4 regions of the Mesorhizobium sp. M0571 genome follow, and region 2 is predicted to be linked to each of the others. Evidence: predicted binding sites of a transcription regulator. Region 2 holds the regulator's gene; each other region holds the start of a gene.

Region 1 (4,281 bases), on a different contig from region 2:
GTTGAACAGCTGGGCGACATCGCGCGCGATCGTCGGGGCGGTGGTGAAGAAGGACAGGTCGGTGTAGATGCGCGCGGTGACAGGGTGGTAGTTGCCGGTGCCGAGATGCACGTAATTGCGTAGCCTGCCATCCTCGCGCCGCACCACCAGCGACATTTTCGCGTGGGTCTTCAGCTCGAGGAAGCCGAAGACGACCTGGACGCCGGCGCGCTCGAGGTCGCGGGCCCAGCGGATGTTGGCTTCTTCGTCGAAACGCGCCTTGAGCTCGACCAGCGCCGTCACCGACTTGCCGGCCTCGGCGGCGTCGACCAAAGCGCGCACGATCGGGCTGTCGTTGGAGGTGCGGTAGAGCGTCTGCTTGATTGCCACCACTTCCGGGTCGGCCATCGCCTGGCGCAGGAACTGCACCACCACGTCGAAGGATTCGTAGGGGTGGTGGACGATGATGTCCTTCTCGCGGATCGCGGCAAAACAATCGCCGCCATGCTCGCGGATGCGCTCGGGGAAGCGCGGGTTGTAGGGCGTGAATTTCAGATCGTCGCGGGCGACGGCGACGATCTCCGAAATCTGGCTGAGCGCCAGCGGACCGGTGAGCACGCTGATGCGGCTTGCCGAGACGCCAAGCTCGCCGGCGACGAAGTCGCGCAGCTCGGGCGGCATCAGCCGGTCGAATTCGATCCGGATGACCGAGCCGCGGCGCCGCCGCTTCAGTGCCGTCTCGAACAGCCGCACCAGGTCCTCGGATTCTTCCTCGACCTCGATATCGCTGTCGCGGATGATGCGGAACGTACCGGAGCCCTTGACCTCATAGCCGGGGAACAGCTTGCCGATGTAGAGACTGACCGCCTCTTCGAGCGGGATGAAGCGGACATGGTGCTTGCGATCCGGCAAGCGGATGAAGCGCCTCAGCGCCACCGGCAGGCGCAAAAGCGCGCTCATTTCCTCGCCGTTCTTGCGATGGCGCAATTGCAACGCCATCGAGAAACCGAGATTGGGAATGAACGGAAACGGATGCGCCGGGTCGATCGACAGCGGCGTCAGGACCGGAAACACCTGCTCCTGGAAATGGTCCTCGAGCCAGACCTTCTCGTCCTTGGTCAGCGCATCACGGGTGATGCTCTCGATGCCTTCCTTGTTGAGCAGCAGCATCAGCGCCGAAAGACTGTTCTGCTGGTCCTCCTGCAGACGTTCGACCTCGCGCAGCAATTGTTCGAGCTGCTGTTCGGGGGTGCGGCCGTCCGGGCTCTTCAGCACTATGCCTTCTCGCACCTGGCCGGCAAGACCGGCGACGCGGACCATGAAGAACTCGTCGAGGTTGGCGGCCGATATCGACAGGAAGCGAACGCGCTCGAGCAGCGGATGATTGGCGTTCAGCGATTCCTCAAGCACGCGCCGATTGAATTGCAGCCAGGAAAACTCGCGATTGACGAAGCGGTCGGGATTGCCGCCTTCGGGGCTCGCCACCTCGACGGTGATGAATTCGTTCTGGACCGGCTTCAGTTCGTTCATGATTCCTGCTCTTCCCACACCCGTCCGCCGATTACGGCGTTAACCGGCTTAACTTATCCTCTGACAGGCTTTTGCGACAGTTTCATTTCATCGATCTTGCAAAGAGACGGGTTATAATCCAGATGCAATCGACAAGATCAGGAGACGACGATGGCAGGCGGTTCCATTCCCCATTTCCAGAACGATGCGGGCTATCCGGCGATCGACATCGGCGTCAAGGAATTCATGTGCACCGGCGCCAACCCACCTTTCGACCATCCGCATGTGTTTCTCGACATGGGCGACGACAATGAAAAAGTCTGCCCCTATTGCTCGACGCTCTATCGCTATTCGCCGAAGCTGAAGGCATTGGAAACGCAGCCGCCGGGCTGCCTCTATATCGACCAGGCCGCCTGATTCTTCCGCGACAAGCCTGATGCGAGAAACGCAGTCCCGGCAGGTGGTCATCGCCGGGGCGGGCGTCGCCGGGCTGACCGCGGCATTGGCCTTCGCCGAGCGCGGCTATTCGGTAAAATTGTTCGAACAAGCGCAGCACCTCGAGGCTGTCGGCGCCGGCATCCAGCTTTCGCCCAACGCGACGCGCATTCTTCGACAACTCGGCGTACTCGATCGGCTGATGCCCAATGCGGTGCGGCCCGAGGCGGTCGTACTCAAGGATGCCGCCACGCTGCGCGAGCTGGCGCGCGTACCGCTTGGCCACGCCGCCGAAACGCGCTGGGGGGCGCCCTATCTCGTCGCCCACCGTGCCGATCTGCAAGCCGCGCTGATGCAGCGAGCAGCCGAGCGGCCTGAGATCGAGCTTGTCACCGGTGCCCGCGTCGGCAGTGCCGCCACCGGACCGCATGGCATCACGGCGACGATCGAGAGCGCCGGCACGACCGTCGAAACCGCGGCATTCTTGCTGATCGGCGCCGATGGCGTCTGGTCGTCGGTGCGAGAAAAGCTGGCCCGCAAGGAGGCCGATTTTGTCAGAAGCCGCTTCTCGGGCGAGCTTGCCTGGCGCGCCACCGTGGGTGCCGGCAGCCCTGCTGGGCAAGCCTTTGCAGCGGTCGGCGCGCCCTATTGCGTTACTGCATTCCTCCATCCCGGCTTCCATATGGTCGCCTATCCGGTCAGACGTGGCACTGCCTTCAACCTCGCTGCCTTCACCAAGGGCGAGCGCATCGCCGAAGGCTGGTCGGGGCATGCCAACCCCGCCAGTTTCGCCAGCGCCATGCGCGGTACCGCGCCGGCGCTGGTCCGGCTGGCGGGCGAGGCGGCGCCGTGGACGGCATGGCCGATCCACACCGTCGAGCAGCGGCGGTGGACGACGCGGGAAGGGATCGCCCTGATCGGCGATGCGGCGCATGCGATGACGCCCTTTGCCGCACAGGGCGCGGCGATGGCGATCGAGGACGCCGCGACGCTTGCCGGCTTCGTTGCCGCTTCGCCAGCCGATCTTGAGGGGGCGCTTGCCGCTTGGGAACAGGCACGGCGGCCGCGCGTCGCCCAGGTCGCCCGCCGCGGCGCCATCAACCGCCTCGCCTGGCATGCGGCCGGGCCGGTGGCGATGGCCCGCAACCTGTTCCTGGCGATGCGCTCGTCCGAAAAGCTAACCGCTGATCTCGACTGGCTCTATGGCTGGCGGATGCCGGATGGTGGCGCGCGATGATACGCTCGACAGGCCGGCGGGACAGCGCCCCTCTCTGTCCTGCCGGACATCTCCCCCACTTGGGGGGAGAATCGGCCGTCACCTCGGCTTTCGCCAATTTGCAACGTTGCAGGATGAAGCGCAGCGCCGAAGCTGCCAATCTCCCTCCCTGTGGGGAAGATGTCCGGCAGGACAGAGGGGGCGCGAAGAATCGCGGCGCTGATCAGCCGGAACACCTGTCAATCATAAAGCCGCATCGACAGGCCGAGCGAGGCCGGCAGCGGGTTCCACCAGCCTGTGCGCAGCCCGGCTATGCGTAACGCCGCCGCCGTCCAGGTGTTGCAGCCGACCAGCGCGTTGAAATGGCCGTTGGCTTCGAAAAAACGATCGAAGCGGGAATAGGCGGCGTTCTCGATCGGCATGGCCCCGTTGGGTCCCTGCTGGAAGCTTGCTGCAATGTAATCGAGCAGCGCCGCAAAGCGCTCATCGCCGATGGCGAAGCCGGCGACGTCGGGATGCAGCTCGGCGATGTCGCCGGAAACGTCGACATGCATCACCGAGGCGTCGACGGTCAGCGCCTTGAGCACCGGCACCGCCTTCAGCTCCGACCAGGTCGGCGTCTCCAGATAGAAGGCGCGGCCGCCCCAGCCGAAGACGATGTAGCGGACCTCCGCCATGTCGGCCGGAATGCCGGCATCGACCAGGAAATGGAAGCGCCGGCGCACATTGTCGTCGACCGGGATGGCGATGTCGGTGTGGATCGGATTTTGCAGCACCAGGATGCGGTGGCTTGCGCCGATCGGATCGGCAACGGCCGCCGGCCAGAGCGGGCGCGGCAGCAGCGTGCCAAGCGCCACCGCAACGACTATTGCGACGACCAGCAGGCCAAGAAAACGAGCAAGCTTCTTCATGGGGAAGGCATAGAGCAAGCAATGCTCAAGGTGAAGTGTCTGTGGAAGTTGTACCGGCTGATAAAAGCGCTTGACGCATATCCTCCCCCGGAGGATATGCGTCAAGCATGTCAGATCACCTCCATGCTTCGCATCCTTCCATCATAAAGCGCCTGAAGCGCGCGCAAGGCCACCTTGCGGCGGTGCTGTCCATGATCGAGGCGCATCGCCCTTGCGTTGATCTGGCGCAGC
Region 2 (4,281 bases):
TGGCGCTCATTCTCGGCGCGTTGGTCTATAAGGGCACAGCCGGGCTTTCGCTCGCGGTCTTCACCGAGATGACGCCACCACCGGGCGAAGCTGGCGGCCTGCTCAACGCCATCGCCGGCAGCCTGGTCATGACGGTCATCGCCGTTATCGTTGGCACGCCAATCGGCGTTCTGGCCGGCACCTACATGGCCGAGTATGGACGCTTTTCGCGCATCACCACCGTCGTCCGCTTCATCAACGACATCCTGTTGTCGGCGCCGTCGATCATCATCGGCTTGTTCGTCTATGAATTGATGGTGCGGCCAATGGGGCATTTCTCGGCGATTGCCGGCGCCGTTGCGCTTGCCATCCTGGTCATTCCGGTGGTCGTGCGCACTACTGAAGACATGCTCAACCTGGTGCCGAACGCGTTGCGTGAAGCCGGCGCCGCGATCGGCGCGCCGCGCTGGGTGGTGATCCGTTCGGTCGCCTACCGCGCCGCATTGTCCGGCATCGTCACCGGCATATTGCTGTCGATAGCACGCATTTCCGGCGAGACGGCGCCGCTGCTCTTCACCGCGCTCAACAACCAGTTCTGGAGCAGCAATATCAACGCGCCGATGGCCAGCCTGCCGGTGACCATCTTCCAGTTCGCTCTCAGCCCTTACGAGGAATGGCAGCAGCTGGCGTGGACCGGCGCACTCATAATCACCCTGACGGTTCTGGGCTTGAGCATCCTCGCCCGCAGCCTTACCGGACGCAGAGAGGACAGATGACACAGATGTTGTCCCCGGACATGACGATGACCGAAACGGTCGCCGAGAAGACGAAGATCGAGGTCAAGAACCTCAACTTCTACTACGGCCAGAGCAAGGCGCTGAAGGACATCAGCCTGTCGCTGCCCGAGCGCAGTGTCACGGCCTTCATCGGGCCTTCGGGCTGCGGGAAGTCGACGCTGCTGCGCGTCTTCAACCGCATCTACGAGCTCTACCCGAAACAGACAGCCGAGGGCCAGGTCCTGCTCGACGGCAAGAACATTCTCGACCGGTCGCAGGATCTCAACCTGCTCAGGACCAAGATCGGCATGGTGTTCCAGAAGCCGACGCCGTTCCCCATGTCGATCTACGAGAACATCGCCTTCGGCGTCAGGCTCTACGAGAATCTCGGCAAGTCCGAGATGGACGGCCGCGTCGAACAGGCGTTGAAGCGTGCCGCGCTTTGGGGCGAGGTCAGGGACAAGCTCAACGCCAGCGGCTTGAGCCTCTCCGGCGGCCAGCAGCAGCGGCTCTGCATTGCCCGCACCGTGGCAGTGAAGCCGGAAGTCATTCTGCTCGACGAACCGGCCTCGGCCCTCGACCCGCTGTCGACCGCCAAGATCGAGGAACTGATCGACGAATTGCAAGCCGACTACACGATCGTCATCGTCACTCACAACATGCAGCAGGCGGCGCGCGTGTCGCGCCAGACTGCCTTCATGTATCTGGGTGAGCTGGTCGAGTTCGACCGGACCGAGAAGATCTTCACGTCGCCCCGCGAGAAGCGCACGCAGGACTACATCACCGGCCGCTTCGGCTGAGCGGTGCCGATCACGCAGACGAGGACAATATCATGGCCGAACATACAGTCGCGTCTTTCGACGAGGATCTCGAGCAGATCAGCAAGCTGATCCGCGACATGGCCGACCTCGCCGGTTCGATGGTCGGCGGGGCGACCAAGGCCCTGTTGAATTCCGACAATGCGCTGGCGCAGCGCGTTGTTTCGGACGACGCCATCATGGATGCGCGTCAACGCGAACTGGACGACCGCGCCATCACCCTGATCGCCAAGCGCCAGCCGATGGCCCACGATCTGCGCCATGTCGTCGGGGCGATCCGCATGGCCGGCGACCTCGAACGCATCGGCGACCTTGCCAAGAATATCGCCAAGCGTGTGAGTGCGGTCGGCCTCAGCGTCACGCCGCGCGACCTATCGCATTCCATCGATGCGATGGCGCAGCTGGTGCTCATCCAGGTGCAGGGCGTCATCGAGGAGTATGCTGCCGGCGATGCGGCCGCGCTGGCCAAGCTACGCGCCGCCGACGAGCGCATCGACGTCAAATACACGTCCGTGTTCCGCGAGCTGTTGACGTACATGATGGAAGACCCGCGCAACATCACCGCTTGCACGCATCTGCTGTTCTGCGCCAAGAATCTGGAGCGGATCGGCGACCATGTCACCAACATCGCCGAAAATGCGTATTATGTGCTGACCGGCGAGCAATTGCCTGTCAATCGTCCGAAGCAGGACGAAACGACAATGTCCGCACCGGTGACATGATGGGGGTGCCCAGCCGATGATCGCACCACGCATAATGGTGGTGGAGGACGAGGAGCCGTTGGGTGTGCTGCTCCGCTACAATCTCGAATCCGAAGGCTACCAGGTCGAGGTGGTGACACGCGGCGACGAAGCCGAGATCCGTTTGCAGGAGAATGTGCCCGATCTTCTGGTGCTCGACTGGATGATACCAGCGGTTTCCGGCATCGAGCTCTGCCGACGGTTGCGGGTGCGCCCCGAAACCGAGCGGCTGCCGATCATCATGCTGACCGCGCGCGGCGAGGAGAGCGACCGGGTGCGCGGTCTTTCGACCGGCGCCGACGACTATCTGGTCAAACCGTTTTCGACACCGGAATTCATGGCCAGGGTCAAGGCGCTGCTGCGCCGCGCCAAGCCGGAAGTGCTGTCCAGCGTGCTGAAGGTCGGCGACATCGTGCTCGATCGCGAATCGCACAGGGTCTATCGCAAGAAGAGCGAAATCCGGCTCGGGCCGACCGAATTCCGGCTGCTCGAATTCATGATGCGGCATCCCGGCCGCGTCTTCTCGCGCAGCCAGTTGCTCGATAATGTCTGGGGCGAGACGATCTACATCGACGAACGCACCGTCGACGTGCATGTCGGGCGGCTGCGCAAAGCCGTCAATAACGGCCGCATGCCGGATGTCATCCGCACCATCCGCGGTGCCGGCTATGCGATCAGGGAAGATTGACCTGCCTGGTCAGGCTACGTTCTTTCTGATGCCGGGCCTCATTTGCGCGCCCGGCGCGAAAATCTCCTGGTCGACGAAGCTTAACGCCCGCATCGCGCAGCCTTCGCGGATCAGCGGCAATTCGTTCGGCTCGGTGTCGAAGGAGATCGAGCTCGAATGCTGGCCACCGGCGGTCTGGGCGATGGCCTTGCGCAAGGCCGGCTCGATCAGATCGAAGGCGGCGGCACTGACGCCGACCATCGCGACCGGTGCTGGATCGATCAGCGCGAACAACGAGCCGAGACCGAAACCCAGCGCTTCGCCGGCCCTGCGGTAGGCCTCGCGTTCCGGCCCATCCTTCTCGCGGGCCCGGGCCGCCAACGCGCGCATGTCGGCGTCGCTGACGTCGGCGACCGGTTTGCTGTCTTCGCTCATCCCCGTAGCGTTGCGCCAGATGGCGTAATTGCCTGCATAGGCCTCGATGCAGCCGCGCCGCCCGCAACGGCAGAGCGCGCCGCCTGGACGATGGATCATGTGGCCAAACTCGCCGCCCGAGGAATGCGTGCCGGTGAACAGCTCGCCCTTCAGCACCAGCCCCATGCCGATGCCGTGCGAAAGCAGGATGGCGATGAAGTCGTCGCGATAGCGATCCGGATCGCGCCAGCGCAAAGCCACCGCCATCATATTGCAATCGTTCTCCACCGTGGCCGGGATGCCGAATTCGTCTTCCAGCATGTCGGCAAAGGCGATGTCCGTCTGCGGCGTGATCGGCGACCACAGCATGGCGCGTGCAGGGGAGTCGGTAATTCCCTGAATCGCCAGGGCGATGCGGGCGACACTGCGGACGTCAAGGTCTGGATCTTCCAGCCGGCGCCGGACGATGGCCATGCATTCGCGGATCAGCTCGTCGCGCGGCATGGTCAGCGTGTCCAGCCGGCGCTGTTCCTCGACGACCACCTGTCCCGCATAGTCGATGATGGCGGCCGACAGGAAATTCAGCGACAACACCACGGTCAGCACCGCCGCCGCTTCCGGGTTGAGGGCGAGGCCGACCTGCGGACGACCGCGTTTCAACGAAACGGGCTCGTTTGCCTTGCTCTCGGCGAGGATGCCTTCCCGTATCAGGTCGGAGGAGATCGCCGATATGGTCGAATGGCTGAGGCCGGTGGTTGCAGCGATCTCCGTACGCGACGGCTGGCTGGCCCGGCGCACCGCCGAGATCACCATCGCCCGGTTGCGCCGGCGCAAATCGTCATGGCGGATTCCGACCGACATCGTTTTGCTTTCCTCCCGGTTGCCGC
Region 3 (4,281 bases), on a different contig from region 2:
GCCCTTGCAGCAAAAACCCTTGCAGCTCGGCGCCCACATCGTCGTCTATTCGGCCACGAAGCATATTGACGGCCAAGGGCGCTGCCTTGGCGGCGTTATCTTGTCGGACAAGAAATGGATCGACGAGAATCTGCATGACTATTTCCGCCACACCGGGCCCAGCCTCTCGCCCTTCAATGCCTGGACCCTGCTGAAAGGCCTGGAGACGCTGCCGCTGCGTGTGCGACAGCAGACGGAAAGTGCCGGCCGGATCGCGGACTTTCTCGCCGAGCGCCCGGAAATCGCCCGCGTCATCTATCCCGGCCGCGCCGACCACCCGCAAGCGGCCGTGGTCAAGAAGCAGATGTCGGGCGGCTCGACGCTGATCTGCCTCGATGTGAAGGGCGGCAAGCCGGCGGCCTTTGCCTTCCAGAACGCGCTCGACATCGTGCTGATTTCCAACAATCTCGGCGACGCCAAGAGCCTGATCACCCATCCCGCGACGACCACGCACAAGAACTTGACCGATGAGGCCCGCGCCGAGCTCGGCATCGGACCGGGCACGCTCAGGCTTTCCGTCGGCCTGGAAGATACCGACGATCTGCTCGAAGATATCGAACAAGCGCTGAGAGCTGCCGGATAAGGGGCTGACCGAACAGAGGTGAGCGGGACGTGCCCTCAGGCGCCGGACGGGGTCTCTTCCAGTTCCGCGACGGCCTTGGTTTGGATGGTCATCACGTTGCCGCGCCAGTCGACGGCGCTGCTCAGCCAGCCGCGCGCCCAAATGGCGGGAAGCATCACGTCCCGCGCCATCATCGCCGGGATGGTGCGCAGCGACAGGTGCCATCCCTTGGCTGAGGCCAGGGCGCATTCCGGCAGGTAGGCCGCGACCAGCACGGCAATGGCGGTGGCCGGTAGGCTGACGCCGGCATCCGCCGCCGCGATCAGCGCAAGCACCAGCGGCGGCGCCGCGCCGATCAGGATCTCGGGGGCGAAGAACAGCGCAAAGGTGACGCGGCGCAGGCGTGCCCAGCGGGCCTGCCGGGACCAGATCTCGCCCAACGTGCGCCGGGCGAGCGGCTGTTCGAAGGGCGAGGCGACAAGGTTGACGCGCAATCCGAGCCGGTTCACCAGCTTGGTCGCGGCGGCGTCCTCGGCGATCTCGGCGGCCAGCGCGCGGATGCCGCCATTGGCGTCGAGCATCGGCTTGTTCCACAACATGCTCTTGCCCTGGGCAAAGCCGAGACCGAGCGCCTCGCCGGCATATTGCCAGCGCGCCTGCAGCGGGTTGAGAAAGGCGCATTCGACCTCCCCCCAAAACCCGTCCGGTCGCGAGCCGATCGGCGTCGAGCAGACAAGGCCGGTATCGGGCCGCCATGCCGCCATCAGCTGCTGGACATAATCGCTCGGCATAAGCACGTTGGAATCGGCAAGGATGACCCAGCGATAATGCGCTGCTTCCCAACCCTTCACGCAATTGTTGAGTTTCGGATTGCCGCTGATGCGGTCGTCGCCGACAAGCAGCCGGGCGCGTATAGCTGGAAAACGCGCCATTGCGGCGGTGATCGGCTTGACCACCGGGTCGTCGGCATGGGCGACGCAGAAGATGAGTTCGTAGCGCGGCCAGTCGAGTGAGAAGGCGCGCTCCAGCGTCTCATCGGCAAACGGCTCGACGCCGCGCGCCGGGACGACGATCGATACCGGCGGCGCGTTGGCGGCGGGCGGTGCGATCCTGGCTGGTCGCTTCAGCTTCAGCGAAGCTAACAGGATGCTGGCGAGATTTGAAAGAAGGAGGGCTATGGAAAGGAGGGCGGCTGCGAACGTCGGTTCCATCGATATCTGGTCACTCCAGAAATGTCGGCCGCATGACGGCCGTTTTCAACAATTCGACAGAACGCTGAGTCGCCCGGCACAAGCCTGCACACCATCATTGTCGTGTGTCACTCAAATGACATTGTTTTTCGGCACCTGCGCTTGAGATCGGGCAAGGAGACGACGCGCATCGTTGACCAAACTGCGCTGAGCGTCGAAAATTCCGTCTACATGGCTTTGGAGCAGTTTATGTACAGTGCCGTCACCCGCAACATCGAAGTGCAGGTCAGGCCGTTCTATCTGGAGGATCACTCCGACCCGCCGCAAAACCGCTATGTCTGGGGCTACCAGGTGACCATCGACAATCAGTCGGACGAGTTCGTGCAGCTTCTGTCGCGCTACTGGCACATTACCGACGGCACCGGCAAGGTCGAGGAAGTGCGCGGCCCCGGGGTCGTCGGCGAGCAACCCGGACTCAACCCCGGCGACAGCTATCAGTATACGTCTGGATGCCCGCTCTCGACCCCGTCCGGCATCATGGTCGGGCACTACACAATGCGCAACAAGCGGGGCGAAACGTTCGACGTCGCCATCCCCGCCTTCTCGCTCGATTTGCCGGGCACGCGGCGCACCGTCAATTGACGGCCGTCATCCGGCCGCTGCAAACTCCGCCGGGTCGAAGTCATATTGTTTCGAGCAGAATTCGCAGGCGACGTGAATGCTGCCATCCTCGGTGCTGTCCCTGATCTCCTCGGCGGAAAAACCTTCGAGGATGCCGCGGATCTTCTCCCTCGAGCATGAGCACTGGTCGGCGACCGGCGCGCCGCCGAAGACGCGGACGCCATGCTCGTGGAACAGCCGGTAAAGCAGCCGCTCGGCACCGATCGTCGGATCGATCAGCTCGGTCGGTTCAATGGTACCAAGCAGCGCCAGCAGTTCCTGCCAGGAATTGTCGGTCGGGTCGTGAATTTCCTCACGCGGATCGCCGTCGCCGCCGGGAAGGTCAGGCACGCGCATGCGCTCTGGCGACTGCGGCAGGAACTGTGCCAACAGGCCACCGGCGCGCCATTGCTCGCGGGCACCGCCGACGCCGGGCGTCAGAAGCTTGGCCACCGAAAGCCGAAGGTCGGTCGGAATCTGCTCCGACTGGCGGAAATAGGTCCGTGCGGCTTCCTCCAGTGTGACGCCGTCAAGCTGGACGATGCCCTGGTAACGTTGCGTGTGGGCGCCCTGGTCGATGGTCAGCGCCAGGACGCCGCTGCCGAGCAGCGTCTGCGGTGACGTCTCGCCGGCGGCCGTCAAAGCCTCCAGCCGGTCGGCATCGAAGCGGGCATAGGCGCGCAGCGCGTGCGGCGTGGAGAAATCCGCGACCAGCATGTCGACCGGCCCGTCGGTGCGGGTCTGCAGAATGAACTTGCCCTCGAACTTCAGCGAAGTTCCGAGCAGTACCGTCAGCACACAGGCTTCGGCCAGTAGCCGGCCCACCGGCTCGGGATAGTCGTGGCGGCTGAGGATGGCATCGAGCATCGGCCCGAGCTGGACGGTGCGGCCGCGCACGTCGAGCGGGCCGACCTCGAACGGCACGACATGGTCGTCGCCGGCATAGCCGAATTCGCCGAGCTTGGGTTGATATTCAGCCAATTGATGAGTTTCCAACATGACAAAGCTCCGGGGCGCGGCGATGCCGCCCTTCGGGGCGCATGCGACGAGACGCGCTCGATTTGCGTGATGCGCCTGAGATAGGCACCACGCACTCCCGGATCAAGGCGGCCCGGATCGGGCCGGCCCGGATCACGGCGGCCCGGATCAAGCGCCCAGGCACCAGGCCAAAACCGCCTTCTGGGCATGGAGCCGGTTCTCGGCCTCGTCAAACACCACCGAATGCGGCCCGTCGATGACCTCGTCGGTGACCTCTTCGCCGCGATGCGCCGGCAGACAGTGCATGAACAGCGCGTCCGGTTTGGCCTTCGCCATCAACGCCGCATTGACCTGGTAGGGCAAGAAGACATTGTGGCCGCGGGCACGGTGCTCCTGGCCCATCGACACCCAGCAGTCGGTGACGATGCAGTCGGCCTCGTGAACGGCCTCCTCGGGCGAACGGGTGAATTTCAGCTTGCCGCCATTGGCTTTCGCCCAGTCGACATGCTTCTGAGCCGGTTCGCTGCCCTCGGGCACGGCGACGTTCAGCTTGAAGCGGAACCGCGCAGAGGCCTCCAGTAAGGAATGCAGGACGTTGTTGCCGTCGCCAGTCCAGGCGATCGTCTTGCCGGCCACCGGACCGCGATGCTCTTCGAAGGTCATGATGTCGGCCATCAACTGGCAGGGATGGGTCTCGTCGGTCAGCCCGTTGATGACGGGGACCGTAGCGTTTTCCGTCAGTTCCAGCAGCCGGTCATGCGAGGTGGTGCGGATCATGATGGCATCGACATAACGCGACAGCACCTTGGCCGTGTCGGCGATGGTCTCGGAGCGGCCAAGCTGCATCTCGGT
Region 4 (4,281 bases), 310 kb from region 2:
GCCGACCGCACCGGATCGAGCGTGACCTTGTAGAGTTCGCTGTCGTCGCGATCCATCAGCCGCACCGTCAACTGCTCAGTGGCGCCATCGATGTCGACGAGGCCGAAGAACTGCAGGCCGGCCGACGGCGGCAGGTTCTGACCCTGTTCGGCAGTCGGCGCCTTGATGAACTTCAGCTCCGGGCCGAAGGTCATGTCGAAATCATTAGGTCCGAACGTGCCGGAATGGATCGGACCCGAAACGAATTCCCAGAACGGATTGAAGTCCTGGAACTGCGCCTTGTCCGGATTGTAGTAATGCGCGGCTGTGTAATGCACGTCTGCGGTGAGCCAGACGGTATTGCTGATGCCCGCGTTCTTTATATAGCGAAGGAGGTCGGCAATTTCCAGCTCGCGCCCCTTGGCCAGCCCATTGTCGCCATTGCTGACTGCCTCAGCCCCGACCTTCTTGGTGCCGTCGTTCCAGACGACGAGGCCGAGCGGCATGTCGGCGGCGATGATTTTCCAGGTTGCCTTGGAATTCGCCAGTCCGCGCTTCAGCCATTTCGTCTGCTGTTCGCCAAGGATGCGCGATTGCGGCGTCATCGTCTCCTGCATATTCGGACCATTGGGACCGCGATAGGAACGCATGTCGAGAAAGAACACGTCGAGCAGCGGCCCATAGGCGATCTTGCGATAGACGCGGCCGGGCTCCGACGGCTCGTAGCGGATCGTCGTCATTTCGTGGAAGGCGCGTGCAGCGCGTGCCGCCAGCACATGGATGGATTTTTCGGTGTAGCGGTCGTCGGCGGTCAGATCCTTCGAATCCGACCAGTTGTTCAGCACCTCATGATCGTCCCACTGGTAGAACGTCGGGCAGATGGCGTTCAGTGCGAGCACGTTCCTGTCCATCAAATTGTATTTCCACTGACCCCGGTATTCGTCCAGCGTCTCGGCAACCTTGCGCTTTTCATCGATGAGCACGGTGTTCTTCCACTTGCCGCCGCCGGGCAGGTCAACCTCGTCCTTCATCGCGCCGTCTGCATAGATCGTGTCGCCCGAATGCAGGAAGAAGTCGGGCGTATGCTTCCCGATCGTGGCATAGGTCTTCATGCCGGTGTCGTCGATGCCCCAGCCCTGGCCGGCGGTGTCGCCCGACCAGGCGAAACGAATGTCGCGCTTCGAGGCAGGTGCTGTGCGGAAACGGCCGACGATCGGCTCTGAAACGGCGTTGATGTCGGCAAGATCGGCCGCGACCATACGGTAGAAGATGTCCTGGTCGGAGGCGAGATCGGTAAGCAGCCGCTTCACCGTATAGTCGCTGGCCGGCGACGTATCGAGCGGCGCCAGGCGGACGGCATTGGCGAAGTTCTCCGTCGACGACACTTCGAACATGACGCGCGACGGCCGGTCCGTACGCGTCCAGACCATGCCGCTGGTGGCGTCGACGTCGCCGGACTGGATGCCATGGGTGAAGGCCGGGCGCTGATTGGCGCGCGAATAATAAGGAAGGGCGAGGCCCGACGCGCCGACCAGGCCAATGGCGCTGGCCGACGTGACGAAAGCGCGCCGCGTCATCGAAATCTTGTTCATGGCTGTCTCCTGGATGGCGTTGAATGTCGCCGCCAAGGTCCAGCCTCAATGTTTCATGCACATTTCGAAACGATGAAGGTTTCGTTACAACCAACAACGGGCGAACTGCCGATCGCCCTCCTTGTGGGGGAGATCGGCAGTTTAGCCCGACGGCACCTCTCCTGCGACGAATGCGCCTATGCCGCCTGTGGTTCCGGGTCGAACGCCGGGCGGCTGGTGTTGATCAGCAGCGAGATGCAGGCGGCGGCTATTGCCGTCATGCCGGCGATCAGGAAGGCAAGCTCGTAATTGCCTTGCAGCTCGCGCATGGTGCCGCCGAAAAAGGCGGCCGTTGCGGCGCCAACCTGATGGCCGGCGACGATCCAGCCGAAGACGATCGGCCCGCTGCGGTCGCCGAACGCCTCGTTGGAGAGCCTGAGCGTCGGCGGCACCGTGGCGATCCAGTCCAGTCCGTAAAACACCGCGAAGATGATCAGGCTGGTCGCCGAGAAGCCGGAATAGGGCAGATAGATCAGCGACAGGCCGCGAATGCCATAATAGACGCCGAGCAGCTTGCGCGGGTCGAAACGGTCGGTGAGCCAGCCCGACAGTGTCGTGCCGATAAGGTCGAAGATGCCCATCATCGACAGCAGGCCTGCGGCCTGCACTTCGCCGATGCCCATGTCGCCGCAAAAGGCGATCAGATGCGTGCCGACCAACCCGTTGGTGGTGAAACCGCAAACGAAGAAGGTGGCGAACAGGTACCAGAACACGCGCGTGCCGGCGGCGCGGCGCAGCGTGCTCAGCGTCTGGGTGAGGAAATTGCCTTGCGAGGCTGGCGGCACCGGCGGCACGTCGTCGGCCTCGGCACCGTAACGCACCATGCCGATCGAGGCCGGGCGCTCCGGCACCAGCAGCCAGACCAGCGGCACCAGGCAGGCGGTGGCCACGGCAATGGCAATGGCGACCGGCTTCCAGCCGCCCGACTGGGCGAGCGAGGCGAGCAGCGGCAGGAACACCAGCAGCCCGGTGGCGCTGGACGCCGACATCAGTCCCATCACCAGGCCGCGATTGGTCTTGAACCAGCGGTTGACGATGGTCGCGCCGAGCACGGTGGCGACGGCGCCCGAGCTGACGCCGGAAAACACGCCCCAGGTGAGGAGCAGATGCCAGGGTTTGGTCATCAACAGGCTGAGCGCGGTCGATCCCGACATTAAAAGCAGCGCGGCAAGCAGGGTGCGGCGAAGCCCGATCCGCTCCATCAGCGCCGCGGCAAACGGCCCGGTCAGGCCATAGAGGAAGATGCCGGTGGCCGCGGCCAGCGAGACGACGTCGCGCCGCCAGCCGAAACTGTTCTCCAGCGGCAGCATCATGACCGCCGGCGCCGAACGCAGGCCCGCTGCGATCAGCAGGCAGAGGAAGATGACGGCGACCACGACGAAAGCGTAGCGCTGGCCAAACGGGCGGGATTGAGCTATCATGTTACTGACCGGTACGTTGCAGGAGCGCGAAACATACGTACCGACCGGTAACATTGTCAACCAGGTAATCGGCACACCAGACATGAAAAGCATTGAACCAACGATCAAAGCGAATGACGCACCGCCGCCTCGCGCCGCCGAAAGGATTCTCCGGGTGGCGCGCGATCTGTTTTACCGGCAAGGTATCAGGGCGATCGGCGTCGACGAGATCGTGCGGCGTGCCGGCGTCACCAAGCCCAGCCTCTACCGCAGCTTTCCGTCCAAGGATGAGTTGGCCGCATCCTATCTCCGGCACTATGACCTCGAGTTCTGGGAGCGCTTCGATGAGGCTGTGAACGCCCATCCCGGCGATCCCCGCGCGCAGATCGTCGCCTTCCTGACCCGTGTCGGCAAGCGTACGCAAAGGCCCGACTATCGCGGCTGCGGCATGACCAATGCCGCGGTCGAATATCCCGAACATGGCCATCCGGCCCGCGTCGTGAGCGAGGCCAACAAGCAGGAATTGCGCCGCCGCCTGCGTGCCATGGCGGCAGAGATGGGCGCCGGCGACGCCGACACGCTGGGCGACGGGCTGCTGCTCCTGATCGAGGGCGCCTATATCAGCGGCCAGCTGTTCGGTGTCGGCGGACCGGCGCAGTCGGTGGCCCGCAACGCCGATCTTCTGATCGAGGCAAGCTTGAAGAAATAGCATTTGACATTACAGCGCCGCGCGTCCTTTCGGATGCGCAAAGGACGCTATAACACTTTGATTCTACGCATGATCCTTTCCGAAAATCGTTTCCGATTTTCGGGGTCATGCGGTACGCTGCGGCAGCCTGAACGGAGTTGTCCGCCATGCGCGCTCTTTTGATCCCGCTTGTCCTCGCCGGTCTCTGCCAAGCAGCCCGGGCCGGCGATATATCCAGCGTCTATACCGATCTCGTCTGGGAGAAGGACTGCGTGACCTATGCGCAGGCGGAAGAAGGCGACGGCGACTGGGCCGACCTCGCCTGTTCGGGCTATGGCGGCTACCCGGTGCTGGTTTCCTACGATGACGCGCGGGAATCGCTGTTCTACGGCTTTCCGCCTAGCGACATGACCACGGTCTGGGAAAGCTTTTCCGGCCTCAATTCGGCTGGACCCAAAGTCGAGTGGCGTATCGAAGCCAACGGCAAAACTGCCGTTCCTTTCGCAGTCATCCATCGTCGCTCGATCAGCGATACCGAGGGCGAGAACAAGTCGACGGAAGTGCTGATCGTCGCCAAGGTTGC

The links. The regulator PhoB, encoded in region 2, activates phosphate uptake and scavenging genes when phosphate is short. The targets are predictions, from matches to a motif close to TGTCATNNANCTGTCAT.
Region 1: the regulator PhoB is predicted to act here: its motif matches at 1,583-1,599, upstream of NKI85_RS26445 (RNA degradosome polyphosphate kinase).
Region 3: the regulator PhoB is predicted to act here: its motif matches at 1,917-1,933, upstream of NKI85_RS03830 (ceramide glucosyltransferase).
Region 4: the regulator PhoB is predicted to act here: its motif matches at 1,644-1,660, upstream of NKI85_RS00530 (alkaline phosphatase D family protein).

Annotation. Positions count from the first base shown of each region.
Region 1 is NZ_JAMYQT010000028.1:41,487-45,767, forward strand. Features, by position in the region: gene NKI85_RS26445 (RNA degradosome polyphosphate kinase) at 1-1,509, opposite strand, end outside; gene NKI85_RS26450 (zinc-finger domain-containing protein) at 1,660-1,905, shown strand; gene NKI85_RS26455 (FAD-dependent monooxygenase) at 1,925-3,160, shown strand; gene NKI85_RS26460 (TIGR02117 family protein) at 3,379-4,050, opposite strand; partial or broken gene NKI85_RS37955 (metal-sensing transcriptional repressor) at 4,158-4,281, shown strand, end outside.
Region 2 is NZ_JAMYQT010000001.1:408,339-412,619, forward strand. Features, by position in the region: gene pstA (phosphate ABC transporter permease PstA) at 1-755, shown strand, start outside; gene pstB (phosphate ABC transporter ATP-binding protein PstB) at 752-1,555, shown strand; gene phoU (phosphate signaling complex protein PhoU) at 1,588-2,295, shown strand; gene phoB (phosphate regulon transcriptional regulator PhoB) at 2,312-3,001, shown strand; gene NKI85_RS02025 (ROK family protein) at 3,011-4,255, opposite strand.
Region 3 is NZ_JAMYQT010000002.1:281,327-285,607, forward strand. Features, by position in the region: gene NKI85_RS03825 (O-succinylhomoserine sulfhydrylase) at 1-622, shown strand, start outside; gene NKI85_RS03830 (ceramide glucosyltransferase) at 658-1,812, opposite strand; gene apaG (Co2+/Mg2+ efflux facilitator ApaG/CorD) at 2,041-2,433, shown strand; gene NKI85_RS03840 (Hsp33 family molecular chaperone) at 2,440-3,450, opposite strand; gene argF (ornithine carbamoyltransferase) at 3,598-4,281, opposite strand, start outside.
Region 4 is NZ_JAMYQT010000001.1:98,882-103,162, reverse strand. Features, by position in the region: gene NKI85_RS00530 (alkaline phosphatase D family protein) at 1-1,571, opposite strand, end outside; gene NKI85_RS00525 (MFS transporter) at 1,748-3,031, opposite strand; gene NKI85_RS00520 (TetR/AcrR family transcriptional regulator) at 3,114-3,719, shown strand; gene NKI85_RS00515 (hypothetical protein) at 3,866-4,281, shown strand, end outside.